One region of the Kribbella sp. NPDC051952 genome, then DNA from elsewhere that is predicted to be linked to it. Evidence: riboswitches for the same ligand, from Rfam matches in the RefSeq annotation. Region 1 holds a riboswitch; the other holds the start of a gene.

Region 1 (3,403 bases):
GATTTTCTGACGCCGCGGCCTACCTCGCCGTTGACGCAGCTCGAGGATGAGCTGGAGATCATTGCGGCTGTTGATCGGGATACGTTCGAGCGGCAGGTGACGGCGGTCAATCAGGAGCTGCCCGACCAGCTGAGTGTGGCGCGGGTGGTTGAGGTGTTGCGCGAGTACTGGCAGGCGGTGATGGCGCCGTACTGGGATCGGATGCGGACGATTCTGTCGGCGGACATCAGTTATCGCGGGCACGTGCTGACCCAGCACGGGACCGGGGCGATGCTCAACGGGCTGGGGCCGGCGATCTCTTATGCGGACGGTCTGCTGCGGATCGATCGGGTGAGTGATCCGAGCCGAGAGGAGAAGGTGGACGGGCGGGGGCTGGTGCTGCAGCCGACGTTGTTCGGGCCGCATGCGGTGATTCCGTTCGACATCGGAGCTGAGCCGCTGCTGGGGTATCCGCCGCGTGGTCAGGCGCATTTGTGGTCGGTGGTCGAGCCGCCGTCGCGGGACGATCTGGCTCAATTGATCGGTACGCCGCGGGCGCACATCCTCACGTTGCTTACGCATCCTCGGACCACGACCGACCTGGCCGGGGAGTTGAAGGTCACGCCCTCGGCGGTTAGCCAGCATCTGCAGTTGCTTCGTCGTACTGGGTTGGTCGAGGCGCAGCGGACCGGGAAGCAGGTGCTCTATCGCCCGACCGAACTCGCGGCTCTCCTGACCGGATCTGACCCCGACTAAGGGCCTTTCCCATTCGGTGCAGGGTTGCCCGCCGGCGTACCGTTCGCAACCGGCACCGGCACATCCGGCGCAACGCCCGGAGCGGCGTGCGGGCCAGCGCCCGGAGCCGCCGCCGCGCCCGGAGCAACGTCCGGGGGCGGAGCCGCGTCCGGAGCACCATCTGGAGGATCTTCTGCGGCTGCCTCCTCTTCGGCTTTTCGGCGTAGCCACCAGACTCGGGCGAGTTTGGCGGATCCCAGGATCGCGGCGATGACGAGCGCGGTCACCACCCCCGGGAGATCGAGCAGCCCTCGGGCACGCTCGTACCAGGGCGCCTTCTTCTTGACCTCGACCTGGACCGTACGGTCGAAGGTGCGGTTGCTGAGTGGAAGGTCGTTCAGCTCCACCACCAGCGTCAGCCGGAGCGTCCGTGAACCATCGGCCTGCGGTGTCACCCGCCAGGTCCACTCGCTCACCCGGTCAATGAGCTGGAGCGGGTCGCTGAGCGGCTCGATGCCGAAACCGGAGCCGCGCAACTCGGCCCGCATGTAGGTGCCGACAGGCAGGTTCTCGATGACGACCGGGGCCTTGCCGGGCAGCGTTTTCAGGGACGGGGACACCGTCGCGGTGCCGCGCTGCACTCGCACCGTGACGTCGAAACCCTCGTCGACCCGAGCCTGAGCCGGCAGGTTGTAGGCAACCAGCCCCTGCTCGAGCTCGTCCTTCGCCGCCTGCTCGTACTTCTCCCGCGACGTCGGCTGCCGGGACGAAGCCGGACCCGTCGGCCGCACCGTCGGCATACTGCTCTGCGTCGGCTCTGGCGTTGTCACCGGATCGGTCGTCGTCGGACGGACCGTCGTCGGCGGACCGGTCGAGCCTGGGTCGGTCCCGGACAGGACAGTACTCAGCGCGACGACGACCACCGCGGCGGCAGCAACCACTCCACCTGCGGCGATCAGCAGGCTCCGTCTTCTGCCCCCGTGAGCCTGATCGTTCTTCCCCATGACAGCTCACCCTCCCCAATACACACGGTAGCGGTTTCCGGTGCTGGTGTAAGTGGCTGCGAGACGCATTAGTGTCGCCGGTCGGCGTGAGCTAGAGTCGAAACGCCGCGGGAGCTCGCAGGAGTGGGCTGAGAGGGTGACTACGCCGTCACCGACCGCTGAACCTGAATCGGGTAATTCCGGCGTAGGGAGGAAGCGATGGAAGAGTCTGTGTGGGTCAACGGTACGGCGACCGACGTCGCCGGGAAGTCCGTCGCGGAGTTGGTACGGGCGTTCTCCGACAAACAGACCGGGATCGCGGTCGCGGTCAATCAGAGCGTGCTGACCCGGGCCGAATGGGCTGCCACGACAGTGAAACCAGGCGATCGGGTCGAGATCGTCAGTGCGGTGCAGGGAGGCTGAGATGGACGATCCACTGGAGCTCGGCGGGCGGACGTACACGTCTCGCCTGATCATGGGGACGGGCGGTTCGGCCAACCTGGAAGTGATGGAGGAGGCATTGATTGCCTCCGGCACCCAATTGACCACGGTCGCGATGCGCCGGCTCGGCACGGGTCACGAGGGCTCGGTGCTCGACGTACTGAAGAAGCACAACATCGACGTACTGCCGAACACGGCCGGTTGTCACACTGCCGCCGAGGCGGTGCTGACGGCCAAACTCGCCCGCGAGGCGCTGGGCACGGACCTGATCAAGGTCGAGGTCGTGGCCGACGATCACCTGCTGCTGCCTGATCCGTTCGAGTTGCTCGATGCCGTGGAAGCCCTGGTGGCGGACGGATTCACCGTGCTGCCCTACACGAATGACGACCCGATCCTCGCGCGCCGGCTGGAGCAGGCGGGCTGTGCGGCGGTGATGCCGTTGGCGGCACCCATCGGTTCCGCCCTCGGCATCCGCAACCCCCACAACATCGCGCTGATCGCCGAGGCCGCGAACGTTCCGGTGATCGTTGACGCAGGCATCGGTACGGCGAGTGACGCGGCGCTGGCCATGGAGCTCGGGTGTGCCGCGGTCATGCTCGCCACTCCGGTGACGCGCGCCGAGAAGCCTGCCCTGATGGCCGCCGCGATGCGCGACGCCGTCTCCGCTGGACGGGCCGCCCGCCTGGCCGGACGAGTCCCCCGCCGCTGGCAGTCGGCCCACGCATCGTCACCGACGACAGGCCTACCGACGTCCTGAGTCACCGACGACGGGTCTACCGACGTCCTGAGTCACCGACGACGGGTCTACCGACGTCCTGAGTCACCGACGACGGGTCTACCGACGTCCTGAGTCAGCGAGCCGAGCCGCCTCGGAGGCATCCAGCGAACGATCCAGCAAGTACGCCGTGAGGGTCAGCGACAACTCCTGGTTGGGTTGAAGATCCAGCGGCTCGGACCAGGCCAGCGCCGGCCCGGCACCGACGTACCCGGTGGAGCGGACGAACCACGGCCGGATCTCGTCAGGCTGGACGAGCAGCAGCGTGGTGACCGCATCACCACGACGTTGAACGAACGCGAGCCACGGGCTCATCGAACCGTAGGCATCCTCGGCCGCGCTGAGCACGGTCGTGGATTCGGCGGACGGGAGTCGCCAGAAGATCCCGCCGTACCCGGCCTTCGGACGGCCTGTAGTGGCCGGGCTGTCGATGCGGACTGGCCCGTAGCGCGCGGTCAGCACGCTCTCCCAGTCGAGCCGCCAGCCGCCC
Region 2 (3,403 bases), on a different contig from region 1:
CGGATCATCCTGGCCACGCCGGAGCTGACCGACAAGCTGTGCCTGCCGCTCGACACGGGTGGTGAGGTGTCCTGCCGGGTCGAGGACCGCGTCGTACTGAACGCCAAGCGGTGGATGTACGCGATCCCGGCGTACAACGGCGACGTGTCGCTCTACCGGAGCTACCTGGTCAACCACGAGGTCGGGCACGCGCTCGGCCATGGTCACTCGACCTGCACCACCGCGAAGACCCCCGCGCCGGTGATGATGCAGCAGACCAAGGGGCTGGCCGGTTGCCTTCCGAACGCGTGGCCGACCGTCAAAGCAACCTGAGGCCGTCCGGGAACTCCCGGACGCCCTCTAAGCTGAGACCGGACGGGAGGGAGTAGCGATGTCGTCACAGGATTTCCCGACGTACGGCCGGGGCGACGAGCCCGAGCAGTCCGGCGAGGAGCAGCACTACGCCCCGCCCACGCCGTACGGCGGTGGCACGTACGGAACCGGCCCGCACCCCAACCCGCAGCCGGGACCGTACGCCGACCCCCAGCCCTACGGCTCTCAGCCAGGACCGCCGCAAGCGCCTCCGCAAGGCCCGACCTATACGCAGCCGCCCAACTACCGTCCTGGCACCCCATACGGTCCCGCGACGCATCCACAGCAGCACGAGCTCCCGACATACGGGCGGGAAGAGCTAGTCGCGCCCCGCGACCCCCGCGCCGCCCGCGTAGTCGGTCTGGCCGCGCTGGTCGCCGGCATCTACGGTCTGCTCGTCGTGTCCGTCCAGCGCGTCGCACTCCGGGAGATCTCCCAAGCGCCCGGCTCACCGCTCAACCACCCGTTGCGTACGGACGTCCTCGACGCGATCGGCCAGCTCCTGCTGATCGTGGTCGGCGCGGCCGCACTGGTGATGTGGATCCGGGACGTCCTCGCCCGGCGCAAGGCAGGCCGTCAGCCCGACCCGGCCGAGTTCGGTGGGCTACTGCTGGTCGGAGTCTCGATCATCCCGATCCTGATCTGGATCATCATGGTCCTGTCCACCGGACTGGGTGCGATCGACGACTCGGTCGACCGGCTGCCGACGGCGTACGGCTGGGGCGGGATCGGCCTGCTGACCCTCGCGGCCGGACTGGCGCTGGGGTACCGCGAGCTGAAGCCCGAGGTCCGTAACCCGGTCGTCCAAGGTCCACCGGCCAAAGCGCCCTGGGAGTGAGCACACCTGTCGTTCTGGTCCCCGGCCTCGGACTCGGGCCGGAGTCCTACGCCAAAACGGTCGAGCACCTGACCACGCCGTACCACGTGATCACCCTGCCCGGGTACGGCGAACCCGCCGGAGCCCGCGAGGACCTCCACCCCGAAGCCCTGGGCGCGGCACTCGCGGAGAAGATCCGCGAGCGGTCGGTCCTGGTCGGCCACTCCGCCAGCTGCCAGATCGTGGTCGAGACCGCGGTCAACCACCCAGAGCTGGTGCACGCGCTCGTACTCGCGGCTCCCACCGGAGACATCCGGATGTCGAGCTGGGTGGACCGGACCGTGCGCTGGCTGGGCTCCGCCGTACCCGAGGTGCCCAAGCTGATCCGGGCCGTGACCCCGCAATACGCCCGTACGACGATTCCCGCGATCGCCCGCGCTGCGGAAGCGGCCCGGCACCACGACCTGGCCGCGATCATCACCCGGGTCCGGGTGCCGGTAGTCATCGTGCGCGGCAAGCACGACCTGATCTCCCCGGCCGAGTGGGTTCAGCGGCTCGCCGAGCTGAGCCACGGCGAGGCCCGCACCCTCGAAACCGGCTCCCACATGCCGATCCTGACGAACGGCCCCGAGGTCGCCGCGCTCATCCAGCGAGCAGCCACCATGCCGCCACCCACGTGACGCGCTATCGTTGACGCGCAAACAACCTTGCGGGAGCTCGCACCGAGATGCGCGGGCTGAGAGGGCGACAGCTGGGTCGCCGACCGCCTGAACCTGACCGGGTAATGCCGGCGTAGGGAGCGGGTCATCATGACCAGTACTGCTGTTCGTCCTGCCAGTCAGACCGAGGCGCCGCTCGTCCTCACCACGGATGCGCCCCGAACACTCGGATTCCTGGACCAGTTCACACTCTGGGGCAATTTCGGCATCTCACTGTTCGGCCCGGTCACGGGCGCGCTGGTGGCGGCGTACACGGGCTCGCTGTGGCAGGGACTCCTCGCAGTCGTCGTCGGCTGCGGAATGGGTGCCCTGGTGGTCGGCGGTGCCGCTGTGTTCGGGTCCCAGACCGGAGCGCCGGCGATGGCGAGCCTGCGTGGGATCTTCGGCCGGCGCGGTTCGATCGCGCCGACGGTGCTGAACATCGCGCAGAACGTCGGCTGGGCCACGATGGAGATCATCGTCATCTCCCAGGCCGCGGTGGCCGTGACGAGTGAGCGCTGGCGCTGGCTGTTCGTCGTACTGGCCGGGGTGATCGCCACGACGATGGCGGTCCGGCCGCTGGGCAGTGTGAAGGTGCTGCGGAAGTTCATGGTCTGGCTGGTGCTGATCGCATCGGTGTACCTGTTCGTGCAGGTGCTCAGCAAGCCGGTGCACGATCTGCCGCAGGACAGCGTGTTCGGCTTCTGGCCTGCGGTCGACCTGGCCGCCGCCGGGGTGGTCTCGTTCGCGCCGCTGGCCGCCGACTACACCCGGCACTCACGGACCAACAAGGCCGCGTTCGCGGGATCGTCGCTCGGCTACGGCATCGCCGCGATCGCCTACTACGCCATGGGCGTCTTCGCGGTCGCGACCCTGCAGACCAACAGCGAGGACGTGATCACCGCACTGGTCACTCTCCCGGCCGGCGCGTTCGCGCTGTTCGTTCTGCTCGTGGACGAGGTCGACGAGGCGTACGCGAACGTCTACTCGACCACGATGGCCGCACACAACCTGATCGGTCACGTCGACCGCCGGTGGATCTCGGTCGCGATCGGCGTGATCGCCACCGGTATCGCGCTGATGGTTGACCTGGGCAACTACACCCAGTTCCTCTACCTGATCGGCTCGGTCTTCGTCCCGCTGTTCGCGGTCGCGATCGCCGACTTCTTCCTGGTGAGCAAGATGAACTGGGACGTCTCGAGTACGGCGAGGTTCCGGTGGCAGCCCACAGTCGCCTGGCTGATCGGCTTCGTCGCCTACCAACTCGTCAACCCCGGCACCGTAGCCGGCTGGTCACCGTTCTGGACTGACGTCCAGCAGGCCCTGTTCAACCACCAGCCGGTGCCCGCCTGGCTGGGCGCGACCTACACCTCGATTGTCGTCTCGATGCTGGCCGCGGTGCTCCTCGGACGGGTCGGGCGCCGCCCCCTGGTCACTGACCCGGAGTAACCGGGATACTTTCGACCATGCTGAATTCCGCACTGCGCAGCCGGGCCGAGTACGCGGAACTGGGAGCCGACGGATTGGCCTCGAGGAC

What was found. A riboswitch is a leader RNA that binds a small molecule or an ion and turns the genes downstream of it on or off. The one in region 1 is predicted to bind thiamine pyrophosphate.
Region 2: linked by a shared signal. The riboswitch ahead of AB0L70_RS03905 (cytosine permease) and the one ahead of thiS (sulfur carrier protein ThiS) in region 1 are both predicted to bind thiamine pyrophosphate.

The regions. Positions count from the first base shown of each region.
Region 1 covers NZ_JBFAXQ010000012.1:43,398-46,800, reverse strand. The annotation lists gene AB0L70_RS22300 (DUF5937 family protein) at 1-735, shown strand, start outside; gene AB0L70_RS22295 (hypothetical protein) at 732-1,718, opposite strand; TPP riboswitch at 1,816-1,926, shown strand; gene thiS (sulfur carrier protein ThiS) at 1,917-2,120, shown strand; gene AB0L70_RS22285 (thiazole synthase) at 2,122-2,895, shown strand; gene AB0L70_RS22280 (DUF6807 family protein) at 2,974-3,403, opposite strand, start outside.
Region 2 covers NZ_JBFAXQ010000001.1:795,235-798,637, forward strand. The annotation lists gene AB0L70_RS03890 (DUF3152 domain-containing protein) at 1-312, shown strand, start outside; gene AB0L70_RS03895 (hypothetical protein) at 371-1,189, shown strand; gene AB0L70_RS03900 (alpha/beta hydrolase) at 1,186-1,848, shown strand; TPP riboswitch at 1,868-1,984, shown strand; gene AB0L70_RS03905 (cytosine permease) at 1,978-3,315, shown strand; gene AB0L70_RS03910 (methyltransferase domain-containing protein) at 3,333-3,403, shown strand, end outside.